3 regions of the Streptomyces sp. NPDC059994 genome follow, and region 3 is predicted to be linked to each of the others. Evidence: predicted binding sites of a transcription regulator. Region 3 holds the regulator's gene; each other region holds the start of a gene.
What was found. Region 3 encodes HspR, which represses chaperone genes until heat shock. Its sites were predicted from a motif close to TTGAGNNNNNNNNNCTCAA; they were not measured.
Positions count from the first base shown of each region.

Region 1 (9,961 bases), on a different contig from region 3:
TGCTCATGACGTCGCTGTACATGGAGTTCGGCGACCAGGACACGGTCCGCACGCTGCTCGAAGGCTCCAGCACCGATGTGCAGCACCTCACCCGCACCCCGGTGCTCGTGCTGGTCGCCAGCGCGCTGTGGATCGCGGGCGGCATCTCCTCGCCGTGGGCCGTCGGCTTCGTCTTCATCCTCACCGCGCTTGAGCGCCGCGTCGGCGGGCTGCGCACGGCCGGGGTGTTCCTGCTCGGGCATGTGGTGGCGACGCTGGTCACCGAGGTGCCGGTGGGCGTCTCCGTCATGGCGGGGCAGCTGCCGGACTCGTCGCTGCACCGCCTCGACTACGGCATCAGCTTCGGCCTGATGGCCAGCGTCGGCGCGCTCGCGGGGCTGCTGTCCCCGCTGCTGCGGTGGCCGCTGCTCGGCGTGATGACCGTGCTCCTCACCCAGGACCTGCTGGACATGGTGGATCCGCTGGCCAGCTGGGGCCATCCGACCGCCCTGCTCGTCGGCATCGCCTGCTGGCCGGTGCTGCGCCGGGCGGACGGGCGCCGGGCCGCCCGGCGCGATGAGGGGCCGTCAGCGGTAGCCGACGGGCAGATTGGCTCGTACGTCCCGTAGCGCCGGGCTCTGATGGATGTCGTCGGTGAGGACGACATGTCCCTCGTACGTGAACTGGTACATCAGCGCGTCGGCGATCGGGCGCCCGGTCGGGCGCGGCGGCAGATGCGCGAAGTCGGCGTCCTTGAGGGCCTCGCGGAGCTTGGCCAGGGCGTCGGGCGACAGCCGGCCGCTGGTGGTCCGCCCGTCGCGGCGCGTCGAGGTGTACGAGCCGTCGGCCTTGACCACCAGCTCGTTGTGCAGCCCCGCGAACCCGCCGCTCACCACCATCTTGAGCAGCTGCCCGTGCTGGGCCGGCGGCGTGGGCGTGGCGCTGTCCGGTGAGGCGGGCGGCGGGGTCTGCGCGCTCAGGGTCGTGCTCGGCGCCGGGCTGGGCGACTTGGAGGCGCCGTCCGCCGTGGAGCTCGTGGAGTCGCAGGCCGTCGCCGCGAGCAAAGTGACGAGCAGCAGCGCGCCGGCCGTCGTCCTGGTCCTGCCGGTGAGGCTCATGCAGCCGAGGATGCCGGATCAGTGGGAGCGAAGTACAGGCTGGCCATGGGTGAGCGCGTCGTCCAGCCGAGCGCTTCGTACAGGGCCTGCCCCTCGGGGGTGCCGACCAGGACGCCGGTGGTGGCCCCCGACGCGTACGCGCCGTTCTGGAGCGCGCGCATGACCAGGCTGCCGAGCCCCCGGCGCCGGTGCTCGGGCGACGTCTCGATCTGGTCGGCCACGGCGGTGGCGCCGGTGGGGGCGATCTGGCCGCGCGCGGCGAAGTGGCCCGCCTCGGTGCGCACCAGGACGCGCAGCACGCCGCCGGTGGTCCAGCGGGTGAGCGTGTAACCGGCCGGGACCTCGGTACGGGCCGGGGCCAGCGGCACCGTCATCAGGTAGCCGGGCAGGTCGTCCCGCCAGCCGGGGCCGAGCCACGGCCGGACCGTCTCGTCGTCCGCGAAGAGCTTCAGCCAGGTGCCGGGCGCGGAGGTCGCCTCGACCAGCTTGCGCACCGAGGCCTCGTCGGGCTCGGGCAGGACGTGCCGGGCGACCTGCTTGACCTGGCCGACGTCGATGGTCCAGCCCCAGGGCTCGGCGACCGGCGCCGCCGCGCCGCGCGAGGCGACCCACCCCTTGGCCCAGGCCTCGACGACCTCCGGTACGGATTCCATGGCTGTCCCTCCGTGGTAGCGATACGAGTAATAGTCTGTTGTTATCTGTGACCATTACAAGTGATGATCGCTCAGAGCGAACAGTCATGGGGGAACATTCCTCAGCTCACATGCATTGAGTCGGCATAGCTCAACTTGACTGCCGAAGGGGAGATCATGGCTCACTCGTCCGCACCGCTCACCCTGCCCGTGCTGCCGCTCGACGACGAGGTCGTGCTGCCCGGGATGGTCGTGCCGCTGGATCTGTCCGACACCGAGGTGCGGGCGGCCGTGGAGGCCGCCCAGGCGGCCGTCCGGGCCGACGGCCCCTCGGCGGGCAAGCCCAGGGTGCTGCTCGTCCCGCGCATCGACGGGGCCTACGCCGCGACCGGCGTGCTCGGCACCGTGGAGCAGGTCGGCCGGCTCTCCGACGGCGACCCGGGGGCGCTCATCCGCGGTGTGTCCCGGGTACGCATCGGCGCCGGGACCACCGGCCCGGGCGGAGCCCTGTGGGTGGAGGGCGCGACGGTCGAGGAGACCGTCCCCGAACCCCTGCCCGGCCAGGTCACCGAACTGGTCAAGGAGTACAAGGCGCTCGCCACCGAGTGGCTGAAGAAGCGCGGCGCCTGGCAGGTCGTCGACCGCGTCCAGCAGATCGAGGGCGTCGCGGCCCTCGCCGACAACTCCGGCTACTCGCCGTTCCTCACCACCGCCCAGAAGGTCGAGCTCCTGGAGACGGCCGACCCGGTCGCCCGTCTCAAGCTCGCCACCGAGCACCTGCGCGAGCACCTCGCCGAGCAGGACGTGGCCGAGTCCATCGCCAAGGACGTCCAGGAGGGCGTGGACAAGCAGCAGCGCGAGTTCCTGCTGCGCCGCCAGCTCGACGCCGTGCGCAAGGAGCTGCGCGAGCTCAACGGCGAGTCGGAGGGCGACGAGTCCGACGACTACCGGGCCCGCGTGGAGGCCGCCGACCTGCCCGAGAAGGTCCGCGAGGCAGCCCTCAAGGAGGTCGAGAAGCTGGAGCGCTCCAGCGACCAGTCCCCCGAGGGCTCCTGGATCCGCACCTGGCTGGACACCGTCCTGGAACTGCCGTGGCAGGAGCGGACGGAGGACGTGTACGACATCACGGGCGCCCGTGCGGTCCTGGACGCCGAGCACGCGGGCCTGGAGGACGTGAAGGAGCGCATCACCGAGTACCTGGCGGTCCGCAAGCGGCGCGCCGACCGGGGCCTCGGTGTGGTCGGCGGGCGGCGCGGGGGCGCGGTGCTCGCGCTCGTCGGCCCGCCCGGCGTGGGAAAGACGAGCGTCGCGGAGAGCGTGGCCCACGCCATGGGCCGCAAGTTCGTCCGCGTGGCCCTCGGCGGCGTCCGCGACGAGGCCGAGATCCGCGGCCACCGGCGTACGTACGTGGGCGCGCTGCCCGGCCGGATCGTCCGGGCCGTCAAGGAGGCCGGGTCGATGAACCCGGTGGTGCTGCTCGACGAGATCGACAAGATCGGCTCCGACTTCCGCGGCGACCCGGCCGCGGCCCTGCTCGAAGTCCTCGACCCGGCGCAGAACCACACGTTCCGCGACCACTACCTGGAGGTCGAGCTCGATCTGAGCGACGTCGTCTTCCTGGCCACGGCCAACGTCCTGGAGGCCGTCCCGGAGGCGCTGCTCGACCGTATGGAGCTCGTCCGCCTCGACGGCTACACCGAGGACGAGAAGGTCGTCATCGCCCGCGACCACCTGCTCCCGCGCCAGCTGGAGCGGGCCGGACTCGACGCCGGTGAGGTGGTCCTGGAGGAGGCCGCGCTGCGCAAGCTCGCGGGCGAGTACACCCGCGAGGCGGGTGTGCGGAACCTGGAGCGCTCGCTCGCCCGGCTGCTGCGCAAGGCCGCGGCCCAGCACGAGACCGGCGAGCGCGCACTGCCCTTCACGGTCACACCCGACGATCTGCGCGCGCTCATCGGCCGCCCGCACCACGTCCCCGAGTCCGCCCAGGACCCGGCGGAGCGGCGCACCTCGGTGCCCGGCGTGGCCACCGGCCTCGCGGTGACCGGGGCCGGCGGCGACGTCCTGTTCGTCGAGGCGTCCCTGGCCGACCCGGAGACGGGCGCGGCGGGGCTGACCCTCACCGGCCAGCTGGGCGACGTGATGAAGGAGTCGGCGCAGATCGCGCTGAGCTTCCTGCGCTCGCACGGCGCCGAGCTGGAGCTGCCGGTGGCCGACCTCAAGGACCGGGGCGTGCACGTCCACTTCCCGGCGGGCGCGGTCCCCAAGGACGGCCCGAGCGCGGGCATCACCCTGGTGACCGCCCTGTCCTCGCTGCTCAGCGGGCGGCTGGTGCGCACCGATGTGGCGATGACGGGTGAGGTGTCGCTGACCGGCCGGGTGCTTCCGATCGGCGGCCTCAAGCAGAAGCTGCTCGCCGCGCACCGGGCGGGCATCACCACGGTGGTGATCCCCAAGCGCAACGAGCCGGATCTGGACGACGTGCCGGCGGAGGTGCTGGAGAAGCTGGACGTCCACCCGGTCAGCGATGTCCGCCAGGTCCTGGAGATCGCCCTGGCCCCGGCGGAGGTGCGGGTGCCGGTAGCGGCGTAGCCGCTGGGAGTGCGGTGACATTCGGCTGCGGGTTGTCTGTGGCTGGTCGCGCAGTTCCCCGCGCCCCTGGGGGGTTGGGGGCGCGGGGCTGTGACATTTGCGGCTCCGCCGCGTGGGCGCGCTCAGCCCCCACCGGCCCGCAGGCAAGGCACTCCAAATTCCCGCGGAGTCCTAAGCGCGCCCGGCACGTTCGTACAGCTGCCGTGCCCGCGCGTCGAAGAGCACGGCCGTGGAGGCCACGTCGGTGTCGCCGCCGCTCAGCACGCCGATGAGCCGCCCGAGGTGGTCAGGCCCCCGGTAGTCCGCCAGCCACGGACTGCCGCTGGTGCCGGTCCAGAACCCGGCGCAGTCGATCCGTACGTCGCTGGGCAGATCGGTGTCCGGGCGGGTGTCGGTGGTGCAGGCGATGGGCCGGTTCTCCGGGTTGTGGTCCTCGTCCGGATAGCCGAAGACGGTGACCCGGCGCCGCGGCCCCGAGCTCCAGTCGGGCTCGGCCGCCCCCACCACGCTCTGCACACTGCGGCCCTTGGCGTCCGGCTCCAGCGTCAGGAAGGCGTAGTCGAAGGAGTCGTCGCCGTCCCCGGACCATCGCTCATCGGTCTGTACGGCTCTGACCTTCCAGGTCCCGTACGGGTACGAGCCCTTGACCGCGCCGGAGAAGCCGGGCGCGAAAGCCATCGAGCCCGCCGACCCGGAGTCCGCGCAGTGCGCGGCGGTGGCGACGACGTTGCCCTTGGGGCTGGCGACGACGCCGGCCGTGCACCAGTGCTTGTCGCCGTCGACCAGGACGCCCACGGACGGCAGTCCGGCGGTCCCGGCGGCGGACGACTGCGGGGCGGGCGCGGGCGGCACCTCGTCGGGCCGGTCCTGCTGGGGCGCCGAGGCGGCCGACCAGCCGCACCCCGTGACCAGGGCCAGCATCCCGGCGGCGGACACCCGCCCCACTTTTCGCAGCACGCGCATGGTGACCATCCTGTCGTATGACGGGACGTAAAGCGGTGAGGCCTCCGACGCGCGTCGGCGCGCCGGGGGCCTCACGTACAAGCGCGCGTACCAGCCGTTGGCCAGTGCCTGTAGCCGGTCGTACGCCCCGTTGGCTGTGTTTTCCCGGGGGGTAACCCCCGGACCCCCAGCCGGGGCGGCCGTGTTAGCCGTTGGCGAGAGCCTGTAGCCGGTCGTACGCCCCGTTGGCTGTGTTTTCCCGGGGGGTAACCCCCGGACCCCCAGCCGGGGCGGCCGTGTTAGCCGTTGGCGAGAGCCTGTAGCCGGTCGTACGCCCCATTGAACTTCGAGTGGTCGCCGACCGTCGGGCCGGACGAGGTGTACTGCCACATCGTGTAGTAGCCCCAGCCGGCCGGGAGGGTGCCCGGGTCGGTGTTGTAGCGGGCGATCCACAGGGGGTTGGTGGAGCCGAAGGCGGCGGAGTTGCCGGTGCACTGGGTCCACCAGCTGGTGGCGGTGTAGATGACCGCGTCACGGCCGGTGCGGGCCCGGTACTGGTTCACGAAGTCGCGGATCCAGTTGACCATTCCCGTCTGGGAGAGCCCGTAGCAGGCGGCGCCGTACGGGTTCCACTCGATGTCGAGCGCGCCCGGCAGCGTACGGCCGTCGCGCGACCAGCCGCCGCCGTGGTCCACGAAGTAGTTGGCCTGGGTCGCGCCGCTCGTGGTGTCCGGCGTCGCGAAGTGGTAAGCGCCGCGGATCACGCCGACGTTGTACGAGCCGTTGTACTGCTGCGCGAAGTACGGGTTGGTGTAGTACGTGCCCTCGGTGGCCTTGACGTAGGCCCACTTCACCCCGCTGTTCCACAGGGTTGTCCAGGCGACGTTGCCGTTGTGGCTGCTGGTGTCGACGCCCTCGGTCTGGACTGCGCGGGTGCCGCGCGGCGGACCGCCGGTGCCGTCGTGCGCGGCGACCCCCATGCCCATGGTGGCGGAGCCACGGGCGGGGGTCTGGGCCGCGCCGGACGTGCCGGGGGCGGTGAGCAGGAGGGCGAGGGCCGAGAGGAGGATTCCGGCCGCGGCGAGGGGACCGCGACGGGCCGTTCCGGGTCTGTGCACGGGCATTGCGTGCCTCCGAAAGGCGTGGGTGGGGGGACGTGCCGGGGATTCGACATGTCGTTGTGGACATGTCATACGAGAAAAGCTACGCACGTAGAACGTGACGCGAAAGAGGTTCTGGAACTGTCATTGGCCCAGGCCTCTGACGGGACGGCTCAAGCGGGTGCGAGCTGCGCCGACCGCGAGTGCCTGCAAGTAACTTTCAGCCGTGGGCAGTTGACGGACAATCAGCCCGTCTTCCCGTGCTGCCCGCCTTCCCGTCCGGTCGCCCCGATCGCATTCGCGCCAAAGTCCTCATCTCAACTCACATGCCCCATTGAGGAGTTCAGGCCCCACAGGCTTGCATGGCCATGACCAGTCGGCGCCCACCGGCGCCACCGGCCTCCCCGCGCGGCCGACGCCGTGCGCGGGAGGCATCCGCATCGGCCCGTGGAGGAAAGACCTTGCACAAGCCCAGAGCAGGCAGAGCCGGAGCAGACGGCACCCGGGGGAACAGGACGGCCGGCTCACCGGCCCGGGGCGCGGGCGTCGCCGCGCTCCTCGGGGCCGCGGCCCTCCTCGCCACCGCGGTACCGGCGGCCCAGGCCGCGCCCCCGGCGCAGGCGCCGGCCGCCGACGTCGTGCCCGGCACCGGCACCGAGACGCCCGCCCTCGTGGACGGCCTCCACGAGAGCGCCGACGCCAAGGCGGCGCCCGCCGACGCGGCCCGCGGCCACCTCGCCGCCAAGGAGAGCCGCTACCGGATAGCCGACCCCGGCCGCGACCTCAGCCCCGTCCAGACCCTCAAGCAGGGCGAGGACGAGACCGTACGGCTGCAGCAGAAGCACCACGGCGTCGAGGTGCTCGGCGGCCAGTACGTGGTGCGGATGGAGAAGAAGGACGGCAAGCGCGTCGTCACCGGAACCTCCGGCAAGTACTTCACCGGCCTGACCACCGCCACGAAGGCGACCGTCGCCGAGGATGTCGCCGTGCGCCGGGCCGTCTCCTCGGTCGCCGCCCGCGTCGGCGGCGCCACCCTCGGCAAGAAGGACGTCCAGCCCTCCGAGGGCGCGAAGACGAAGGCGGCGGCCGCGCTCACCGGGCGGGCGGGCGGCCTGGTCGTCATCCCCAAGGGCGCGGGCATCCTCACCTACCGCGTCACCGTGCGCGGCACCGACACCGCCACCGGCAGGCCGGTCCTGCAGGACGTGTACGTGGACGCCCACGCGGGCTTCCCGGTGCTCCAGTACAGCCTGATCAAGACGATCACCGCGCCGAAGCCCGGGGGCGAAACCGCGCACCCGGCCGGGAAGGCCGCCGTGAAGGCCGCCGGACGGCAGGCGCCGGCCGCCACCACCAACCCCGGCACCAGCGGCACCGGCGTCAGGTCCAACGGCGACCAGGTCCCGCTGGACATCTACTTCGACGGCGCGGCCAAGCAGTACAGCCTCGTCGACTACGCGCGGATGGCGGGCTCCAGCAAGAACACCCTGCACACCTGGGACGCGCGCGCGGTCGACGTCAACGACGCCTCGGGCCGCTGGCCGGACGGGCTCAAGGAGTTCACCAACCCGGCCCCCGACTACAGCGGCGACGCCACCGAGTCCGGCGCGGTCGACGCCCACTGGGCGGCCGGGCAGGTCTACGACTACTACAAGAACGTGCACGGCCGCGACAGCCTGGACGGGCGCGGCATGACCATCAACTCGCTGGTCGGTGTGACGTACGCGGGCGGCCCGTTCGTCAACGCCTTCTGGGACGGCCAGAAGATGGTGTACGGCGCCGGGGACGAGCAGTACAAGACGCTCTCCGCCGACCTCGACGTCGTCGGCCACGAGATGACGCACGGCGTGGTCGAGAACACCGCGAACCTCGTCTACGCGGGCCAGTCCGGCGCCCTCAACGAGGCGCTCGCGGACTACTTCGGCAACGCCATCGACGTCACCGCGAGCGGCGCGAAGATGGACGACCCGGACGCCGGGCTCATCGGCGAGGACCTGTGCCGCACCACCAAACCGCGCGAGTGCGCCTTCCGGGACCTCAACGACGGCCGCACCACGGCCAAGGACTTCCTCGGTGTCTCCTTCGGCACCGACAACGGCGGCGTCCACCTCAACTCGACGATCTTCTCCGGCGCCCTGTGGGACATCCGCCAGGACCTCGACCCGAAGAACCCCTTCCTCGCGGACCGGCTGGTCTACAAGGCGCTCTCCACGTACATGACCCCGCTGGACGGCTACACCGAGGCCCGCAACGCGGTCGTCGCGGCCGCCAAGGACCTGGGCCTGACCGCGAAGCAGCAGAACGTCGTCAAGCGGTCGTTCAACGCCCACGGCATCGTGCCCGGCTGGGAGAACGCCATCGGCGTCGACTCCGACCGCCTCTTCGGCAAGCTCAACATCGCCGGTACGGGCACGGCCGCGGGCGGCGGCTGGTGGGCCACGTCCAAGTCCAACGACGACGGCAGCGAGGCATACTCGATCTACGCCGGGCGGGTCGACGGCAAGGGCACGCCCAAGCTGATCAGCCCCAACGACGGGCGCTTCCACGTGTATCCGGCCACCGACGGCAAGACGGTGGTCTGGGCCGCGTTCGGTACGTCCAGCCTCGACATCCTGTCCCGGCCGATCGCGGGCGGCCCCATCAGGACGCTGTACACCTCGTACACCAACGTCCAGAACCTGCACGTCGAGAACGGCACCGTGGTCTTCGAGTCCTTCGACCCGTTCGGCGGGCGGCACGTCGGCTTCCTCAAGCCCGGCGACCGCGAGCCCACCTGGGTGGACGGCGGCAAGTACGAGCTCGGCACCGCGCTGCCCTCGCTGAAGAACGGCAGGATCGCGTACGCCAAGCTCTACCCGGGCGAGAGCGACTACAGGATCGGTGTCGAGACGTACGACATCGCCACCGGGAAGACACACCTCGCCCAGCAGCTCGGTGAGCCGCAGGCGATCGGCCAGACCGGCATCACCGGCAAGAACGTGTTCTGGCTCGTCGACGAGAACCTGGCCGACCAGGGTCAGCTGGCGGTGCGCCGGTCCACCCTGGAGGGCACCGGCACGGCGGACATCAGCGCCGAGTCCGGCCCCGGCGCGCTCATCCCGTTCGACCTGACGGCGACGGACGACGCGGTCACGGTGAACACCCTGCTGCCGGACACCCAGTACCGCAATGAGACCCTGCCCAAGCTGTGGCAGCTCAGCGCCGACGGCACTCGTAAGGAGCGCCTCTCCTGCAACCGCGGCGAACAGCTGTACCCGTCCGCCGCGGGCGGGCGGCAGGTCGTCTGGCTGGACGGCACCACCGGCTGGACGGACCTGGTCACCCGGGAGCGGCCGGCGGGCACCTGCTGAAAAGCGCTCCCCGCGTGACTCGTAATTGAGCCAAAGGGCCCCCGGTGCGCGGCGCCGGGGGCCCCTGTCCACAGGGGACTGGGAAATACTGTCCCGTCGGGACAGCGTGGGATGGGAGCTGATGTGCACGGTCCGGACCAGGAGTTTCTCGCACTCGAACGCGAGCTGGCGGTGTTCCTGAGGCGTGCCCGGGCGTCCTCCGGCGAGATGGCCCGCGCGGTCCATCCCGAGCTGGAGGCCGCGGCCTACGG
Region 1 is NZ_JBHWUR010000068.1:7,251-17,211, forward strand. It holds gene ACFWA7_RS27340 (rhomboid-like protein) at 1-608, shown strand, start outside; gene ACFWA7_RS27345 (hypothetical protein) at 567-1,097, opposite strand; gene ACFWA7_RS27350 (GNAT family N-acetyltransferase) at 1,094-1,750, opposite strand; gene lon (endopeptidase La) at 1,907-4,318, shown strand; gene ACFWA7_RS27360 (trypsin-like serine peptidase) at 4,490-5,281, opposite strand; gene ACFWA7_RS27365 (lysozyme) at 5,560-6,384, opposite strand; gene ACFWA7_RS27370 (M4 family metallopeptidase) at 6,822-9,710, shown strand; gene ACFWA7_RS27375 (MarR family winged helix-turn-helix transcriptional regulator) at 9,822-9,961, shown strand, end outside.
Region 1: the regulator HspR is predicted to act here: its motif matches at 1,866-1,884, upstream of lon (endopeptidase La).

Region 2 (9,961 bases), on a different contig from region 3:
TGAGCGCCAGCCGGTCGGCGGCACGGGTGCCGACCGGCGTGTGCGCGTCCGGCTCGCCGCCGGTGCGGCGCAGCTCGACGCGGGGGAGACCGTCGCCGGAGACGGTGACGGCACCGGCGACGGGGTCGAACTCCACGAGCGGCTCTTCGGGCTCGTGGGTGGGAAGCGCGTTCAGTTGTCCTGCTCCAGGATTCCGGACTGGGCGATGAGATAGCCGAGCTGGGCGCGGCTGCCGCTGCCGAGGGCGGCGTTCAGCTTGGCGATGTGCGCGCGGCAGGTCCGTACGTTCATACCGAGCCGGCGTGCGATCGAGTCGTCCACGTGCCCCTCCACCAGGAGCTTGGCGATGGAGCGCTGGACGCCCGTGATGCCCTCCGCCTTCTGGGCGTACGGGACTTCCTCCTCCCACGGCACCGCGTGCAGCCAGAACTGGTCGAAGACGCCGACCAGATACTGCACCAGGCCCTCGTGCCGCAGTTCGAGCGCGACCCGGCGGTCGCTGCGCGCGGGGATGAAGGCGACCCGGCGGTCCACGATGATCAGCCGGTCGATGATCTCTTCCAGCGTGCGGACCTCCAGCCCGTACGGCGCGATGCGCTCCACGTATCCGATCGTCGCGGAGTGGTGGCGGGAGGTGTGCTGATAGAGGGTGCGCATGCCGACGCCCCGGTCGAGCAGCGGCTGGACCCGGCGCAGGCCCGACTCCAGGGTCTCGGGTCTGCGCCCGCTGCCGGGCTGGATGGTGAGCAGCTCCTTGGTGCACTCGTCGATGACGCGGTCCAGCGTCGCGTTGATGAGTTCGAGCCCCTCAAGGACCGTGATCGCATGGGTGCTTGCCGCGTCTTCGCTGGTGATGGCCATGAATGGCTCGAAAGTACTGGCCAGCGACATCGACAGCTTCCTGCGCTCCTGGATCTCGCGTTCGAGCGGCTGCACGAGCTGGTTCAGGACGACCGAGGGAGGGACCGGCCGCAGCTGCTCCGCGTCCTCCGCATCGGGCCGCAGCAGCGCGAGATCGATGAGACAGGGAGCGGCCTGGGCTTCCGTGCGAGTTATTCCGCCGGTACGCAACGCGGTGCCGTAGAGGGTCTTGCCCATCTCGCACAGGTCTGTAGGGCCATGACTATGTCCGAAGTGCCCCTGATACAACCGGATTACACCCCCCTCATACTCCTGAATTACAGGAACATGATGCCTGGCCTCGCTGGTGGAAGCGCTCAGAGTGAGCCATCGTCTTATGCGCGGGGGGAGGGAATGATCATAAAGAGGTGGAGATCGGCCATGAGCAGGATGGTTCGAGCACTTAGCGCTATAGCCGTTGTCACGGCTGCTCTTTGCGCTCTCGCCGCGAGTGGGGAACCCACGTGGGAGAGCAAGCCGTCCCACGGAACCGTAGCGGCTCCGGGAGAGCCCACCTGGGAGCACAAGCCGGTGACGCGGGTCCTGGCTTCTCCGGGTGAGCCCACCTGGGAGGTCGCGCCCGCGGGTGTCGGCGCATGAGCCTCCCGCCGGACGACCGGGTCTTCCGGCGCGAGATGGCCACGGCCTACCGCTCGGGGTGGCACTTCATCGACCTCGTCACGGCTATTCCCCATAGCGGCGATTCGTTGATGGTCACCCTGTTCGGCGAGCCGATCCTGGTCGCGCGTGAGGACGACGAGGACGTCCGTGCCTACCGGTGCCTTCGCCGGCCACGAGGGGCGCCGCAGCCGATTCGCTGTGCCGTGCGGTACGGCATGGTGTTCGTCAATCTGGACCAGCGTGACCACCAACTGTTCGACCCCGAGTCATCTACCGCCACCCCCCGCAGCGCCTGAAGCGATTCCCCCGTCGTTGTAAATCGCTCAGGCGCTTCCCCCACACAGCGGCGCCACCGTGGACCTGAACACGGTGGCGCCGCTGTGCTGCGCGCGCACGCACGCAGCGGCGCCCGCGCTCAGCCGTTGCCCATCGCCCGCTCCAGGACGATCTCGATCAGCACCCGGTCCGGGTTCTCGCGCGGCACCCGCCCGTACCGCTCGGCGTACCGCGCCACCGCCTCGGCGATCGGCCCCGGCTCCGTACGTACGTAGGCCCGGCCCTCAAGCGTGGCCCAGCGGCGCCCGTCCACCTGGCAGACCGCCACACGCGCCCCCTCCGCCCCGGCGGCCAGCACGTTCGCGACCTTCTTGCTCGACCTGTTGGTGATCACCCGCGCGACCCCGGCCTCCGGGTCGTAGGTGACCCCCACCGGCACCAGGTGCGGGCTGCCGTCCGGGCGCGGGGTCGTCAGCGTGCACAAGTGCCGCTCGCGCCAGAAGCTGAGGTAGGCCGGATCGGGCTGCCGGGGGTCCAGCGGGGTACGCGGGCGGGGGGCCGGGGCGGCGGCCGTGTCCGTGGTCATGCGCGGAAATCTACGCCGAACCCGGCCCCCCTACCTTGAGCGGAATCGGCTCAACTTTATGTACGCTGGACGGGTCATGGAGTTCGGACCCCTACGCCGAGGAGGAGAGACCGCACGTGGACGCCGAGCTGACCAACAAGAGCCGGGACGCGATCAACGCGGCCAGCAACCGGGCCGTGTCCGACGGGCACCCGGACCTGACGGCCGCGCATCTGCTCCTCGCCCTCCTGACGGGCGAGGAGAACGAGAACATCGTCGACCTGCTGGCGGCCGTCGACGCCGACCAGGCCGCCGTACGGTCCGGGGCGGAGCGGCTGCTCGCCGCGCTGCCCAGCGTGACCGGGTCCACGGTCGCCCCGCCCCAGCCCGACCGCGAACTGCTGGCCGTCATCACCGACGCCGCGCAGCGCGCCAAGGAGCTGGGCGACGACTTCCTCTCCACCGAGCACCTGCTCATCGGCCTCGCCGCCAAGGGCGGCCGGACCGGCGAGCTGCTCGCCCAGCAGGGCGCGACCGCGAAGAAGCTCCTTGAGGCATTCGAGACAGTACGAGGAGGACGGCGGGTGACAACCCCCGACCCCGAGGGCCAGTACAAGGCCCTGGAGAAGTTCGGCACGGACTTCACGGCAGCGGCCCGCGAGGGCAAGCTCGACCCGGTCATCGGCCGGGACCAGGAGATCCGCCGGGTGGTGCAGGTGCTCTCCCGGCGCACCAAGAACAACCCGGTGCTCATCGGTGAGCCCGGCGTCGGCAAGACCGCGGTCGTGGAGGGCCTGGCCCAGCGGATCGTGAAGGGCGACGTCCCGGAGTCCCTGAAGAACAAGCGGCTCGTCTCGCTGGACCTCGGCGCGATGGTGGCGGGGGCGAAGTACCGGGGCGAGTTCGAGGAGCGACTGAAGACCGTCCTCTCCGAGATCAAGGCGAGCGACGGCCAGATCGTCACGTTCATCGACGAGCTGCACACGGTCGTCGGCGCGGGCGCCGGCGGCGACTCGGCCATGGACGCGGGCAACATGCTCAAGCCGATGCTGGCCCGGGGCGAGCTGCGGATGGTGGGTGCGACGACGCTCGACGAGTACCGCGAGCGCATCGAGAAGGACCCCGCCCTGGAGCGCCGCTTCCAGCAGGTCCTGGTCGCGGAGCCCACGGTCGAGGACACCATCGCGATCCTGCGCGGCCTCAAGGGCCGGTACGAGGCGCACCACAAGGTGCAGATCGCGGACAGCGCGCTGGTGGCGGCCGCGACCCTGTCCGACCGCTACATCACCTCCCGCTTCCTGCCCGACAAGGCGATCGACCTGGTCGACGAGGCCGCCTCGCGCCTGCGCATGGAGATCGACTCCTCCCCCGTGGAGATCGACGAGCTCCAGCGGGCCGTGGACCGGCTGCGCATGGAGGAGCTGGCCCTCTCCAAGGAGACGGACGCGGCGAGCAAGGAGCGCCTGGAGAAGATCCGCCGCGACCTCGCCGACAAGGAGGAGGAGCTGCGCGGCCTCACCGCCCGCTGGGAGAAGGAGAAGGAGGGCCTGAACCGGGTCGGTGAGCTCAAGGAGCGCCTCGACGACCTGCGCGGCCAGGCCGAGCGCGCCCAGCGCGACGGCGACTTCGACACCGCCTCCAAGCTGCTGTACGGCGAGATCCCGACCCTGGAGCGCGAGCTGGAGGAGGCGTCCGAGGCCGAGCAGGAGGCGTCCAAGGACACCATGGTCAAGGACGAGGTCGGCCCCGACGACATCGCCGACGTGGTCGGCGCCTGGACCGGCATTCCGGCCGGCCGCCTCCTGGAGGGCGAGACGCAGAAGCTGCTGCGCATGGAGGACGAGCTGGGCCGCCGGCTGATCGGCCAGGGCGAGGCGGTCCGCGCGGTCTCGGACGCGGTCCGCCGTACCAGGGCGGGCATCGCGGACCCCGACCGCCCCACGGGCTCGTTCCTCTTCCTCGGCCCGACGGGCGTGGGTAAAACAGAACTGGCCAAAGCACTGGCCGATTTCCTCTTCGACGACGAGCGGGCGATGGTCCGCATCGACATGTCGGAGTACGGCGAGAAGCACAGCGTGGCCCGCCTGGTCGGCGCCCCGCCCGGGTACGTGGGGTACGAGGAGGGCGGCCAGCTCACCGAGGCCGTCCGCCGCCGCCCGTACAGCGTGGTCCTGCTCGACGAGGTCGAGAAGGCGCACCCGGAGGTCTTCGACGTGCTCCTCCAGGTCCTCGACGACGGCCGTCTCACCGATGGCCAGGGCCGTACGGTCGACTTCCGCAACACCATCCTGGTGCTTACGTCGAACCTGGGCAGCCAGTATCTGGTAGAGCCGCTGACCAGCGCGGAAGAGAAGAAACGACAGGTCCTGGAGATGGTCCGGGCCTCCTTCAAGCCCGAGTTCCTGAACCGCCTGGACGACCTGGTGGTCTTCTCGGCCCTCACCAAGGACGAGCTGGCCCACATCGCGGAGCTCCAGATCGCCCGCCTGGCCAAGCGCCTGGCCGACCGCCGCCTCACCCTGGAGGTCACCCCCGAGGCCCTGGCCTGGCTGGCCGAGGAGGGCAACGACCCGGCCTACGGCGCCCGCCCCCTGCGCCGCCTCATCCAGACCGCCATCGGCGACCGCCTCGCCAAGGAGATTCTGGCGGGCGAGGTCAAGGACGGCGACACGGTCCGCGTCGACCGGTTCGGGGAGGGGCTGATCGTGGGCGCGGCGACCGGAAAGAGCCTGTAGGGCCTGGCCGGTGGATCTGGTCGGCACGCGGGTGTCCGGCACGCCCATCTGCGGCGTTGTCGTCAATCACCGACGCTCCGCGTCGCCTCGATCCTCCGCCTTGCAGCTGGACGCACCAGACACCCGCTCACCAGCACCGAAAAGGCACCCAGGGCCGAAGCCGACCAGATCCACCGGACAGGCCCTGGGACAGGCCCCGAACCGGCCCGCGCGCCGGGATTCGGTCAGCCGTCAGCGGATACCCGTGGCGGGGGTTGCCAGCCCCCGCCCGGCATGGGAGAGGATGACCGGAACCGTACGAAGGAAGATTCACGATGAGCATCGACCCGTCCTCGATTCCGAATTTCGGGGCTCAGCCCGGCCCGCAGCCCACCGGTGGACCGGCCGGGCCCGTCGTACCCGACCAGGATCTGGTCAAGCAGCTCCTGGAACAGATGGAGCTCAAGTACGTCGTGGACGACGAGGGCGACCTCGCCGCGCCGTGGGAGGAGTTCCGCACGTACTTCATGTTCCGTGGCGAGGACGACCAGCAGGTCTTCTCGGTGCGGACCTTCTACGACCGCCCGCACAGCATCGACGACAAGCTCGCGCTGCTGGAGACGATCGACGACTGGAACCGCCGCACCCTGTGGCCCAAGGTCTACACGCACACCCACGACGACGGCGCCGTCCGCCTCATCGGTGAGGCGCAGATGCTGATCGGCACCGGCGTCGCCCTTGAGCACTTCGTGTCGTCGACCGTCAGCTGGGTCCGCGCCTCGATCGAGTTCGACAAGTGGCTCGTGGAGCAGCTCGGCCTGGAGAAGGCCGCCGAGGAGGCCGAGGGCGACGACGAGGGCGACGCCCCCGGCGACGACGCCTGACGCACGGCGCTCACCGCTTCACCGCTTCACAGCTTCACCGCTTCACAGCGCCATCGGGGCCAGCGTCAGCAGATACGCCCCGTACGCGAACGACAGCCCGGCCAGGGCCGCGGTCACCGGGACCGCCGCCCTGGGCCGGGCTTTCGCCAGTGCGGCCGCCAGCGGCAGCAGCAGCGGGAACGCGGGCAGCAGGAACCTCGGCTTGGACTCGAAGAACCCCGAGCCGCCGATCGTGATCAGGACCAGCACCGCCGTGTAGACGAGCACGGGCAGGGGCGGGCGCTCCAGCAGGAACAGGGTGAACAGGAGCAGGGCCGCCGCCGTGATCAGGAACGCCATCGTGTAGCCGAGGTCGTACGGCCCGGTCGCCAGCTTCCGTACGAAGCGCAGCGTCCCCCGGCCGAAGTCGAACCGCGACGTCCAGGCGGCCTGGACCGCGAAGTAGCCGCGCAGCGGATCACCTTTTCGGGCGCCGACCGACAGGACGTATCCGCACCAGCCGAGCGGCGCCGCCAGCCCCGCCGCCCACACCCGCCAGTCCCGCCGTACGCCCCGCCCGCCGCGCCACAGCGCCGCCGCGGCCGCCACCGTGACCGCTGAGGCCACCGCGACCGCGTTGGGCCGCGAGAGGCCCGCCAGGGCCGCGAGGGCGCCCGCCCACAGCCAGCGCCGCTCCAGGAGCGCCCACAGCGACCAGGCGGCCAGCGCCGTCATCACCGGCTCGGTGTACGCCATGGACAGCACGATGGAGTGCGGCAGCAGGCCCCACAGCAGGACGAGAGCCGTAGCCGTGCGGCGGCCCGCCAGGCGGTCGCCGACCGCGTAGATCCCCCAGGCCGCCGCGGCCGACGCCGTCCAGGAGACCAGCAGCCCGGCCGTGCCGCCCGCCACCGGCAGGAACGTCGTCACCGCCCGCAGCAGGGTCGGGTAGAGGGGGAAGAACGCCAGGTCGCTCTGGACCACCCCGCCCGGCCAGTACAGCGTCCGCCCGTAGCCGTTCGCCGCGATCTTGATGTACCAGTCGGCGTCCCACGTCGTCGCGAGCAGCGCGCGCGGCGAGCGCCCCAGATGCCAGGCCCACCCCGCCAGGCACAGCATCCCGCTGAGCCGGACGGCGGCGAACAGCCCGAGCGCGGGGGCCGCCCGGCGCAGCGCGGTCAGCCGGCGCGGCGTGGACAGGGCGGTGCCGGACCGGCGTGCGAGGGCGGTGATCTCGGCGGACAGGGTGCACCTCCGGGCGCGCGTAGTCGCTCCCGTGGGCCTGCCGGTCCGCGAGCTCAGCCCGCGAGCGCCTTCAGCCGGGAGACGGCCTCTTCGAGCACACTCTCCCTCTTGCAGAAGGCAAATCGGACGAAAGGCGCGCCCGCGTCCCGGTGGTCGTAGAAGACGGCGTTGGGAATCGCCACCACCCCGCAGCGCTCCGGCAGCGCCCGGCAGAAGGCGAAGCCGTCGCCGCCGTGCGAGAGCTCCTCGCCCAGCGGGCGGATGTCGGTGGTGACGAAGTACGTGCCCGCCGGGCGGTACACCGCGAAGCCCGCCGCCGCCAGGCCCTCGCTCAGCAGGTCCCGCTTGCCGCGCAGGTCCTCGCGCATCCCGTCGGTGTACGCGTCCGGCAGCCGCAGCGCCTCGGCGACCGCGTACTGGAAGGGCCCGGAGGCCACGTACGTCAGGAACTGCTTGGCCGAGCGGACGGCCGCGACCAGCTCGGGCGCACCGGTGGCCCAGCCGACCTTCCAGCCGGTGAACGAGAAAGTCTTGCCCGCCGAGCCGATCGTGAGTGTGCGCCCGCGCATCCCCGGCAGCGTCGCCAGCGGCACGTGCTCGCCGTCGAAGACCAGGTGCTCGTACACCTCGTCGGTCACCACCAGCAGGTCCCGCTCGCACGCCAGCTCCGCCACCGCCGTCAGCTCCGCGCGCGTGACCACGGTTCCGGTGGGGTTGTGCGGGGTGTTGAGCAGGATGAGGCGGGTGCGCGGGGTGACGGCGGCGCGCAGCTCGTCGAGGTCGAGCGCGAAGCGCCGCTGCCCGCCGTCGACGGTCTCGGGGCGCAGCGTCACCGGGACGCGGGTGCCGCCCGCCATGGCGATGCACGCCGCGTACGAGTCGTAGTACGGCTCCAGGGCGATCACCTCGTCCCCCGGCTCCACCAGGGCGAGCAGCGCGGCCGCGATCGCCTCGGTGGCGCCCGCCGTCACCAGCACCTCGCGGTCCGGGTCGAACGCGAGCCCGTAGCGCCGCAGCTGGTGGTCCGCGATCGCGGTGCGCAGCTCGGGCACGCCCGGGCCCGGCGGGTACTGGTTGCCCCGCCCGTCGCGCAGGGCCCGCACGGCGGCCTCGCGCACCTCCTCGGGGCCGTCGGTGTCGGGGAAGCCCTGGCCGAGGTTGATGGCTCCGGTGGACGCCGCGAGGGCGGACATCTCGGCGAAGATCGTGGTGCCGAACTCGGCGAGGCGGCGGTTGAGGAGAGGGCGCGCGCTGGAGGTCATGGCCGCCATCCTGCGCGGAACCTCTGGAGTTGCTCAAGTCTGCTTTCGCTTCCGGTGGCGGGGGGCATCCCCCTGTCACATACGGGAGAAGGACGAAGGACGGTGGGGGAGATGGGATATGTCATCGGGGCGGCTTTCCTGGTAACGGTCTGGTTCCTCGCGGACAAGATCTCCAGTCGGCGCCGGCGCCGGCGCCGGGGCCGGGCGCGGTCGTGGTCGTCCGGGGCGGGCGGCTCGTCCGGTTCCTGGTGGGCCGGTGACGGCGGCGGCAGCGGCGGCGGCCACCACGGCGGCCACTCGTGCGGCGGCGGCCACTCCTCCTGCGGGGGCGGTTCGTCCTGCGGGGGCGGCGGCTGCGGCGGCTCCAGCTGACGGTTCACAGAAGCCTCGGCCGACGGATCGCAGAGGCCTCACCCGACGGTTCGGACAAGCTCCGGCCGACCGGTTCGAAGACCCTCCGGCCGACCGGTTCGCGGGAGTACGGCTGACCGTTCGCGGCGGTCGCGGCTGACACGGGGCAGCCGATTCCGTCCGCACGCCCCTTCCGCGCGCCCGGTGGGTCAACACCCGCCGGGCGCCTTCGTGCGCACCCTCCGGTTGAACAGTTGAACCGTGTTGCATCCCAGGGGATGGAAACCACGTCAAGTTGGGTAAAAATGCTGTGAGCGCCGCGCACTTCATGGTTCCCTCGCTGTTGAGGAACGCAGTCCACGGACCCCCCACCGGGCGGACCTGGGCAGGCGGTCCCCCCTTCCCTCGCACCGGTTCCGGGGTGACCCCGGTCGTCCACCCTCCCCATGTGTGTTTTGCGGAGCCCACCCATGCTCACGACTCTCAAGACCGTCTACAGCGACACGCGTGCCAGTGACCTCGCCTGGGCTCTGGGCCGGGAGCCGCTGCCCGCGCTGGCCGTCCTCGACCTCGAACTCTCCGGCGCCAAACTCCAGTTGAGGCTTCTCGGCGCCTCCCACCAGGTGCTCCTCGAAGAGGGGCAGGGCTCCTGTTCGGAGACCGTCGCCTGTATGCCCGGCAGCAGCACACCGCTGCCCCTCGGGGTGGCGAAACGTCTCGGGGAGTGGGAATACGAGTTCGCCGCGCGGGTGGAGACGTTGTCCCGGGGCTCGTTCGCGGGGCGCGCCCAGGAGCTCCTCGCGCTGGTCGCGGACCACCCCAACGGCCTTGCGGGGACGTTTCCCGGCTCGCCGCACGCGTTCACCGCGATGATCGCGCAGCGCTGCGAGGGCCAGGTGCGCTGGCGGACCTGGCACGCGTACCCGCAGGAAGGGCAGTTGGTGGTGACCCGTACGAGGGTCGGTGTCCGCATGGCGGCACCCGTCGGGCAGTGAGAATGCGTGCAGGCAGGAGGGGGCGTACCGCCACTGGGAGGGCCGTAATTCCCTCCGCAGTGCGCTAGTTGCACTCTTGTGGGTGACAAGATGTCAGCGAGTCGTGACGTAGCGTTCCCATCATGATCGAACCGTCTGTGTCCGTCCTGCCCTGTGGCATCCCGCCGCC
Region 2 is NZ_JBHWUR010000100.1:405-10,365, forward strand. It holds gene ACFWA7_RS32315 (hypothetical protein) at 1-136, opposite strand, end outside; gene ACFWA7_RS32320 (helix-turn-helix transcriptional regulator) at 172-1,098, opposite strand; gene ACFWA7_RS32325 ((2Fe-2S)-binding protein) at 1,497-1,817, shown strand; gene ACFWA7_RS32330 (pyridoxamine 5'-phosphate oxidase family protein) at 1,937-2,383, opposite strand; gene clpB (ATP-dependent chaperone ClpB) at 2,500-5,097, shown strand; gene ACFWA7_RS32340 (YbjN domain-containing protein) at 5,412-5,960, shown strand; gene ACFWA7_RS32345 (glycosyltransferase family 39 protein) at 6,003-7,139, opposite strand; gene ACFWA7_RS32350 (pyridoxal phosphate-dependent aminotransferase) at 7,238-8,455, opposite strand; gene ACFWA7_RS32355 (hypothetical protein) at 8,558-8,818, shown strand; gene ACFWA7_RS32360 (DUF2617 family protein) at 9,268-9,792, shown strand; gene ACFWA7_RS32365 (polyamine aminopropyltransferase) at 9,915-9,961, shown strand, end outside.
Region 2: the regulator HspR is predicted to act here: its motif matches at 2,419-2,437, upstream of clpB (ATP-dependent chaperone ClpB).

Region 3 (9,961 bases):
AGGGCGACGTCGCCGTCGGCCTCGCGCTTGAACCAGATGTTGGGGAAGCCGAGGAAGCGGTGCCAGGCCACGCCCATGTCGGTCTTGAGGGAGACCGTGATCATCCAGATGAACGACGCCGCGATCTTGAGGCCCGCGACGGCGTAGGTGATGTTCTGGATCGCCGTCAGGCTCAGGCCCTTGAGGGCCAGGATCAGCGGGTACGAGGCGAAGAACCCGGGCTCGTAGCTGTCCACGTGGTGCTGGACGCCCTCCAGGGCGCGCAGCGTCATGATGCAGACGCCGACGATGAGGATGATCGTCTCGACGAAGTACGCCTGGCCGGTGTTGGAGCCCGCGAACCGGGACTTGCGGCCCGGCTTGTCGGCCTTGCTCAGCTGGCGGACGGTGATCAGCGTGAGGATGCCGAGCGTCGTCATCAGGCCGAGGAACTCGACGAAGATCTCGTACGGCAGCCAGTCGCCGATGACGGGGATCAGCCAGTCGGCCTGGAAGAGCTGGCCGATGGCGTTGACGATCGTCAGCAGCAGCGAGAAGAAGCCCACCGCCACGAACCAGTGCGCGACACCGACGATGCCCCAGCGGTTCATCCGGGTGTGGCCGAGGAACTCCTTGACCAGCGTCACGGTGCGCTGCACGGGTTCGTCGGTCCGGGTGCCCGCGGGCACCGGCTGGCCGAGCCGTACGAACCGGTAGATCTGCCAGACGGCACGGCCGAACAGCGCTACGCCGACCGCGATTAGGACCAGCGACACAACGATCGCGGCGAGTTGCATGTGGGGGCTCCTCGGGCCTGCCAGGGATTACTAAGCAGTAACTTATCGAGCTCGTCTGAGCGTACCCATTTATCCGGCGACGCTGTAGCCGCGCACGCGGTGATCTGTGTCGCTCAGGCCGACCTCAGTGACCGGCGTCGGTGACCGGCGTCGGTGACCGGCGCCGGGGACCAGGATCGGGGACCCGCGTCGGGGACCAGTGTCGGACAGGGTTCGGCACTTTTGAAATGTCCATCGTGTTATTCAGCCCATACACGGACATAACAATCTAACTTGGTTCGCATGATCTCCGGGCTCACGGCCGCCGTCGCCGCCCTGCTCTGCACCGCCCTGCTGGCCGCGGTGGTCCGCGCGGCCGTCCTGCGCGTCGGGGCCCGGGGCCGGGGCGCGCGCGGCGCCCGCACCCCGCACCTCGGCGGGATCGCTGTCGCGGTGGGCACGCTCGCCGCCGTCGGGGCCGGGCCGGTGCTCGGGCTCGCCGCCCTCGGGGACGGTGTGGGGCCGCTGATCGGCGCCGCCGGGGCCGTGGCGCTGCTCGGCCTCGCCGAGGACCTGCGCCCGCTCGGGGCCCGGGTCAGGATCGGGGTGCAGACCGCCGCCGCCACCGTGGTGGTCGCCCTGGCGTCGGGGCTCTCGCCGGGCCCGGGCGCCCTCGCCGTGCTGTGGATCGTGCTCGTCACCAACGCCTTCAGCCTGCTGGACGCCTCCGACGGGGCGATGGGGACGGTGGCCGGGGTGACCTCGCTCGGGCTCGCCGTCTGCGCCATCGCGGACGCGCTGCCGGGGCTGGCCCTGCTGCTCAGCGTCCTGGCCGCCTCGCTCACCGGGTTCCTGCTGCACAACTGGCACCCCGCGCGGATCGTGCTCGGCCACTGCGGCTCGCTCTTCACCGGGTTCCTGCTCGCGTCGGCCACCGTGCTCGTCCACACCGAGGCCGGCCCGGCCCGGGCCGCCGCCTCGCTGTTCGCCCTGACCGCCGTGGTCCTGGCCGACGCGGTCCTGGTCCTGGTGTCGCGGCGGCGCGCCGGGCGGCCGCTGGCCGAGGGCGCGGCCGACCACATCGCGCACCGGCTGCGCCGCAGCGGGCTGACCGTGCAGGGCGCGGCGGTCGTCCTCGGGCTCGCCGCGCTCACCGGGACGGTCACCGCGCTGCTCGTCCACGACGGCCGCCTCGCCCCGCCCGCCGTGCTGCCGCTGGCCCTGGGCGCGGCGGTCGCGGTGGTGCTGCTGCTGAGGGTGCCGGTCTACGGCGACGAGGCGCTGCGTACCGAACCCGCCCCCGGGGCGGCCCACGAAGGAGCACCGGCGTGAGCATCGACTTCAAGGACCTCACACGCACCGCCCTGCGCCGCCTCCCCCGCCCCCTCGGCGCGCCCCGCCCCCCGGCCATGGACGACGGGTCGCGCCTGGTCCGGCTGCTGCGGCGGTACGAGATCGACCTCGTCCTCGACGTCGGCGCGCACTCCGGCGCGTACGGCACCATGCTGCGCCGCTGCGGCTACGAGGGCCGGATCGTCTCGTTCGAGCCGCTGCGCGAGCCCCGCGCCGAGCTGCGGCTGCGGGCCGCCGAGGACCCGTACTGGTCGGTCCTGCCGTACGCGCTCGCCGACCGCGCCGGCCCGCTCACCCTGAACATCGCGGGCGACGCGGGCCTGAGCAGCTCGGCGCTGCCCATGCTGCCCCGCCATCGCGCCGCCGCGCCGTACGCCGAGTACACCGGCACGCGCAGCGTCGAGGCGCACCGGCTCGACGGGCTGTGGGAGGGCGTCACCGCGCCCGGCGAGCGGGTCTTCGTACGGCTCGCGGTGCAGGGGTACGAGCACCGGGTGCTGCGGGGCGCGGGGGCGTACGCCGACGAGATCGTCGGAATCCAGGCGGGGGCCGCGCTGGTCCCGCTGTACGAGGGCGGGGCGGGCTTCGACGATCTGCTGGCCCACGCGCGCGAGGGGCTGGGGCTCTCGCTGATGTCGGTGCGGCCCGCGCTCGCGGATCCGGCGGACGGGCGGCTGCTCAGCTGCGAGGTGGTGCTGCTGCGGGACGACACCCCCGACCCGGCCGAACAGGTCCCTGCGCAGGTGGCGCACGGCGACTGACGCGTTTTCGGCCGCGGTTCGGTGGGGGCTGGTCGCGCGGTTCCCCCGCGCCCCAAAGGCGCAGGCGCCCTCCCGGGCGCGCCGAAGGGGTGCGCTGAAGGGGTGCGCTGAAGGGGCGCGGGGAACTGCGCGACCAGCCCCCTCACCCACCCGCAGCCGAAGGCCCGCGCGCATAAGCCGCACATAAAAGTTGAGTCGGGTCGACTCAGCTCTGTTGACCGCTGGGGGCGAGTCATGCATCCTTGAGTCAGTTCCACTCAAGATGTCAGTTGTTGGAGGAATCGAAATGGCACGTGCGGTCGGCATCGACCTGGGCACGACTAACTCCGTCGTCAGCGTTCTCGAAGGCGGCGAGCCCACCGTCATCACCAACGCCGAAGGCGCCAGGACCACGCCGTCCGTCGTCGCCTTCGCCAAGAACGGCGAGGTTCTCGTCGGTGAGGTCGCCAAGCGGCAGGCCGTCACCAACGTCGACCGGACCATCCGCTCGGTCAAGCGCCACATGGGCACCGACTGGAAGATCGACCTCGACGGCAAGACCTTCAACCCGCAGCAGATGAGCGCCTTCATCCTGCAGAAGCTGAAGCGCGACGCCGAGGCGTACCTGGGCGAGAAGGTGACCGACGCGGTCATCACCGTCCCGGCGTACTTCAACGACTCCGAGCGTCAGGCGACGAAGGAGGCCGGTGAGATCGCGGGCCTCAACGTCCTGCGTATCGTCAACGAGCCGACCGCGGCCGCCCTGGCGTACGGGCTCGACAAGGACGACCAGACCATCCTCGTCTTCGACCTCGGCGGCGGCACCTTCGACGTGTCGCTCCTGGAGATCGGTGACGGCGTCGTCGAGGTGAAGGCCACCAACGGTGACAACCACCTCGGTGGTGACGACTGGGACCAGCGCGTCGTCGACTACCTGGTGAAGCAGTTCCACTCCGGCCACGGCGTGGACCTCTCCAAGGACAAGATGGCGCTCCAGCGCCTGCGCGAGGCCGCCGAGAAGGCGAAGATCGAGCTGTCCTCGTCCACCGAGACCTCGATCAACCTGCCGTACATCACGGCCTCGGCCGAGGGCCCGCTGCACCTGGACGAGAAGCTGACGCGCGCTCAGTTCCAGCAGCTGACCGCCGACCTCCTTGAGCGCTGCAAGCACCCGTTCCACAACGTCATCAAGGACGCGGGCATCCAGCTCTCCGAGATCGACCACGTCGTTCTCGTCGGTGGCTCCACCCGTATGCCGGCCGTCGCCGAGCTCGTGCGCGAGCTGACCGGCGGCAAGGACGCCAACAAGGGCGTCAACCCGGACGAGGTCGTCGCCATCGGCGCCGCCCTGCAGGCCGGTGTCCTCAAGGGTGAGGTCAAGGACGTCCTGCTCCTCGACGTGACCCCGCTGTCCCTCGGCATCGAGACCAAGGGAGGGATCATGACGAAGCTCATCGAGCGCAACACCACGATCCCGACCAAGCGTTCCGAGATCTTCACGACGGCCGAGGACAACCAGCCGTCCGTGCAGATCCAGGTCTACCAGGGCGAGCGCGAGATCGCGGCGTACAACAAGAAGCTCGGCATGTTCGAGCTGACGGGTCTGCCGCCGGCCCCGCGCGGAGTCCCGCAGATCGAGGTCGCCTTCGACATCGACGCCAACGGCATCATGCACGTGACCGCGAAGGACCTGGGCACGGGCAAGGAGCAGAAGATGACCGTCACCGGCGGCTCCTCGCTGCCGAAGGACGAGGTCAACCGCATGCGCGAGGAGGCCGAGCAGTACGCGGAGGAGGACCACCGCCGCCGCGAGGCCGCCGAGTCCCGCAACCAGGGCGAGCAGCTCGTCTACCAGACCGAGAAGTTCCTCAAGGACAACGAGGACAAGGTCCCGGGCGAGGTCAAGACCGAGGTCGAGACCGCCGTCACCGAGCTGAAGGACAAGCTCAAGGGCGAGGACACCGCGGAGATCCGCACCGCGACCGAGAAGCTCGCGGCCGTCTCCCAGAAGCTCGGCCAGGCGATGTACGCGGACGCCCAGGCCGCGCAGGGTGCCGCCGGCGCCGATGGCGCTGCCGGTGACGGTGCGCACAAGGCCGAGGACGACGTCGTCGACGCCGAGATCGTCGACGACGAGAAGCCGGGAGACGCGAAGGGCGGCGCGGCCTGATGTCTGAGGAGACCCCGGGCTTCGAGGAGAAGCCCGACGTCCCCTCCGGCACACAGGAAGACGCCGAGCCGAAGGCCGCCGACTCCTCCGAGGAGGGGAAGGCGGCCCCGGACGGGGACGCAGCCAAGGAGATCGCTCTGACGGCACAGCTGGACCAGGCCCAGACGGCGCTCGGTGAGCGCACGGCGGACCTCCAGCGCCTTCAGGCCGAGTACCAGAACTACCGCCGCCGCGTGGAGCGGGACCGCGTCACGGTCAAGGAGATCGCCGTCGCCGGCCTCCTGACCGAGCTGCTGCCCGTGCTCGACGACATCGGCCGGGCCCGTGAGCACGGCGAACTGACCGGCGGCTTCAAGTCGGTGGCCGAGTCGCTGGAGACGGTCGCCGCGAAGATGGGCCTGCAGCAGTTCGGCAAGGAGGGCGAGCCCTTCGACCCGATGGTCCACGAGGCCCTGATGCACTCCTACGCGCCGGACGTCACCGAGACGACGTGCGTCGCGATCCTCCAGCCCGGGTACCGGATCGGCGAGCGTACGATCCGCCCCGCGCGGGTCGCCGTCGCCGAGCCCCAGCCGGGCGCGGCGAAGGAGGGCAAGGAAGGCAAGGCCGACGAGGAGAGCGTTGGCCCGGACAAGGGCTGACGCAGCGGTCATGGATGAAGTGATAGTCCGGAAGGAGGGACGTCGATGAGCACGAAGGACTTCGTCGAGAAGGACTACTACAAGGTCCTCGGCGTCCCCAAGGACGCCACCGAGGCCGAGATCAAGAAGGCGTACCGCAAGCTCGCCCGGGAGTTCCATCCGGACGCCAACAAGGGCGACGCCAAGGCGGAGGAGCGCTTCAAGGAGATCTCCGAGGCCAACGACATCCTCGGCGACCCGAAGAGGCGCAAGGAGTACGACGAGGCGCGCGCCCTCTTCGGCAACGGCGGCTTCCGGGCCGGGCCCGGCGCGGGTGGCGGCAGCTTCAACTTCGACCTGGGCGACCTCTTCGGGGGCGCCCAGGGCGGGGCTCCCGGCGGTGGTGGCGGCGGCTTCGGCGGCGGCCTGGGCGATGTGTTCGGCGGCCTCTTCAACCGGGGCGGCGCGGGCACCGGCACCCGGACCCAGCCGCGCCGCGGCCAGGACCTGGAGTCCGAGGTGACGCTCAGCTTCACCGAGGCGGTCGACGGGGCCACGGTCCCGATCCGGCTCTCCAGCCAGGCCCCCTGCAAGGCCTGTTCGGGCACCGGCGACAAAAACGGTACGCCTCGGGTGTGCCCGACGTGCGTCGGCACCGGCCAGGTCTCGCGCGGCACCGGCGGCGGCTTCTCGCTCACCGACCCGTGCGTGGACTGCAAGGGCCGGGGCCTGATCGCCCAGGACCCCTGCGACGTCTGCAAGGGCAGCGGGCGCGCCAAGTCGTCCCGGACCATGCAGGTCCGGATCCCGGCGGGCGTCTTCGACGGCCAGCGGATCCGGCTGCGCGGCAAGGGCGCGGCGGGCGAGCGCGGGGGACCTGCGGGCGACCTCTATGTGGTCGTCCACGTCGACGGCCACCCGGTGTTCGGCCGCAAGGACGACAACCTCACGGTCAGTGTGCCCGTCACCTTCGTGGAGGCGGCGCTCGGCGGCGAGGTGAAGGTGCCCACCCTCGGCGGGCCCCCGGTCACCCTGAAGCTCCCCGCGGGCACGCCCAACGGCCGTACGATGCGGGCCCGGGGCAAGGGCGCCGTCCGCAAGGACGGCTCGCGCGGCGACCTCCTGGTCACCGTCGACGTCGTGGTCCCCACGGACCTCGACGACAAGGCGCGCGAGGCCCTGGAGGCGTACCGCGAGGCGACTGCGGATCACGATCCGAGGGAAGAACTGTTCCAGGCCGCGAAGGGAGCATGAGATGGACGGCCGACGACGGCGCTTCGAAATGTCACAGCCGTACGAACTGACCGACGAATCGCCGGTGTACGTCATCTCGGTCGCCGCTCAGCTCTCCGGTCTGCACCCGCAGACCCTCCGGCAGTACGACCGCCTCGGCCTGGTCTCGCCCGACCGCACGGCCGGGCGCGGCCGGCGCTACTCGGCCCGCGACATCGACCTGCTCCGTACGGTGCAGCAGTTGTCGCAGGACGAGGGCATCAACCTGGCCGGCATCAAGCGCATCATCGAGCTGGAGAACCAGGTGGCCGCGCTCCAGCAGCGGGTCGCCGAGCTCTCGACGGCGGTGGACGGGGCGGCGGCCGCGATGCGGCAGCGCGAGGCCCAGGTCCACGCGTCGTACCGGCGCGATCTCGTGCCGTACCAGGATGTGCAGCAGACCAGCGCCCTGGTGGTGTGGCGGCCCAAGCGGCCGCAGGAGTAGCACACGTACGGAAGGGCCCGCAGCCCCTCGCGGGGGCCGCGGGCCCTTCCGTATGCCGTCAGTCCTTCGTCGCCCCCGCCGGATACAGCAGGTCGGCCATCTCGAACCGGCGGCGATGCCGCCGGGGGCGCCGTACTTCAGCGCGAGCGGAAGCCCGGCCGCCCTGCGGGGGCGCAGGGGGTGTTCAGCGACCCGTGCCCTGCCAGATGCTCACCGCGAGGGCGGCGCAGGAGGTCAGGGCGGCGATCGCGGGCAGCGGCCAGCGGGCGCGCTCCAGGGCGTCCAGGCGGTCGTCGTGCTCGCCGAGGGTCTTGTCGGTCTGGTCGGCGCGCTGGAGCAGCAGCGCCAGGTCGCCCCGGGTGGTGGCGAATCCGACGTCCACCGCGCGCCGCAGCCGTTCGAGCTCGATCGCGACCCCTTCGGCCTGGCCGCTGCTCACCATGACGGCTCCTTCGGTAGGTGGCGGATCAGGACCGCGAGGCGGCGGGACGACAGCCGGCCGCGGTGCCAGTCCAGGAGGTCCACGCCGTAGTGGCGCAGCAGCGCGGCTTCGAGCGCCTCGGCGTTGTCGTCCACGTACACGCCGAGGCGCAGCCTTCCCCCAGGCCGAGCCCGGTGTCCCGGCCCCAGGACGCGAGGGCCGCCTCGACGTCGTGCGGCGAGGGGCGGTGGCGGCGCAGCCGCGCGGACTGCGCCTCGCCCAGGAGGAGTTCGAGCGAGGCGCCGAGGTCGTCGCCGCCGAGGGCGCGCAGCCGTCGGGCGGTCTCGCGGGTGAACTCCCGGGGCAGCTCGAAGACCTCGCCGCCCAGCTCGAAGGCCCAGGCACGGCCGAGCGCTTCCAGGCGCTGGGCGAGGGCCGCGTCGACCCGGGTGACACCGGGTGCGGGTGATGCGGGTGGTACGGCCATGGGGCCTCCATCAAATGTCCTGATCTGTAAGGCGGTTGGGGGTCGAATCGCCGTACCCGTGGGGCGGGACAGCGGATACAGTCGGTGTCACCTCTTCGGGTGAGGCAGGGGAGGAAGTGACCGTGAACGTGGACGAGGACGAACGGCTGGCAGAGCGGTTCGAGGCCAACCGGACCCACTTGCGGGCCGTCGCCTACCGGATACTCGGCAACCTCAACGAGGCGGACGACGCCGTCCAGGAGGCGTGGCTGAGGCTCAGCCGCACCGACGCGGGCTGCGTGAAGAACCTCGGCGGCTGGCTCACCACCGTCGTGGGGCGGGTGTGCCTGGACATGCTGCGCTCGCGCGACTCACGGCGTGAGCTGCTGTACGACGAGCCCGTGCCGGTCCACCCGCGCGGGCACGAGGAGCCGGGCGACCCCGAGCACGAGGTGCTGCTCGTGGACTCGGTGGGCCTGGCGATGCTGGTCGTCCTGAACACGCTGGCGCCCGCCGAGCGGATCGCCTTCGTGCTGCACGACATGTTCATGGTGCCGTTCGACGAGATAGCCCCGGTGGTGGGGCGCTCCACGGTGGCCACCCGGCAGCTGGCGAGCCGTGCGCGGCGCCGGGTGCAGGAGTCGGCGCCGGTGCCGGACGCGGATCTGGCCCGCCAGCGGGAGGTCGTCGACGCCTTCTTCGCCGCCTCGCGCGCGGGCGACTTCGACGCGCTGCTCGAACTGCTCGACCCCGATGTGGTGGTGCGGGCCGACCGCGCGACCGTGGAGGTCGGCGCGATGGGCGAGGTGCGTGGGGCACTGGCGGTGGCCGGCACGTTCAACGGGCGCGCCCAGACAGCCCAACTGGCTCTGGTGGACGGCGCGGTGGGCGCCGTGTGGGCGCCGGGCGGCGAGCTCAAGGTCGTCATCGGGTTCACGCTGGCGGACGGCAGGATCACCGGGATCACGCTCCGGGCCGACCCGGACCGGCTGCGCCGCCTGGACCTGGCGGTGCTGGCGGCCTGAGCGGTTACCTACGCGGCTCAAGGACGGAGTTCACGGACAGAGGCGGTCCACGGCCGGCGTTCGCGGGACGGCCGTGGACCACCGGGTCTTAGTCAGTGTTCAGCAAGGGGTACGGGTCAGAAGGCGACGATCCCCTCCGATCCGGGAGCCAGACCGCCCGCGCTCGGCGCCAGGACGCCGGGGCTGGTGACCCTCGGCGGGTCGTCGGCGACGCCGAAGCCCTTGAGCGTGGTCAGACCGGCGTTGGCCTCGATCCGGTAGGCGCTGATGGACATCTTGTCGCAGTACGGTGTCCCCTCGACGTAGGTGGGCAGCCGTGGGTCCGCGACCTTCTCGTCGATCCCGGCGGTCAGCACGTACAGGTACAGGCCGTCGTTGGTGATGGCCATGTCCTGGGTCGCGTGCGAGTTGCGGGTGACGGCGAGGTGGCCGTCCGCCGGGAAGAGGCTGATCGCGCCCTGCTCGTCGACGCGGAAGCCGCCGATCGAACCGCTCTGGGCGTTCGCCACGTAGACGACGCTCGGGTCCAGGGTGCTGTTCGCCGTCCAGCAGGTGGTGAGTTCGGTGGTGGTCACCGAGCCGCTGATCACCTGGAGGGTGCCGTCGCGGTTGACCCGGTAGGTGGACATGGAGCCGAAGAAGCCGGGGGCGCCGATGATCTCGGCCACCATCAGCACGTCGCCGTGGAAGGTGG
Region 3 is NZ_JBHWUR010000009.1:4,836-14,796, reverse strand. It holds gene ACFWA7_RS07700 ((Fe-S)-binding protein) at 1-776, opposite strand, end outside; gene ACFWA7_RS07695 (MraY family glycosyltransferase) at 1,059-2,087, shown strand; gene ACFWA7_RS07690 (FkbM family methyltransferase) at 2,084-2,869, shown strand; gene dnaK (molecular chaperone DnaK) at 3,156-5,018, shown strand; gene grpE (nucleotide exchange factor GrpE) at 5,018-5,659, shown strand; gene dnaJ (molecular chaperone DnaJ) at 5,705-6,892, shown strand; gene ACFWA7_RS07670 (heat shock protein transcriptional repressor HspR) at 6,894-7,355, shown strand; gene ACFWA7_RS07665 (hypothetical protein) at 7,540-7,797, opposite strand; gene ACFWA7_RS07660 (hypothetical protein) at 7,823-8,263, opposite strand; gene ACFWA7_RS07655 (sigma-70 family RNA polymerase sigma factor) at 8,392-9,267, shown strand; gene ACFWA7_RS07650 (lactonase family protein) at 9,384-9,961, opposite strand, start outside.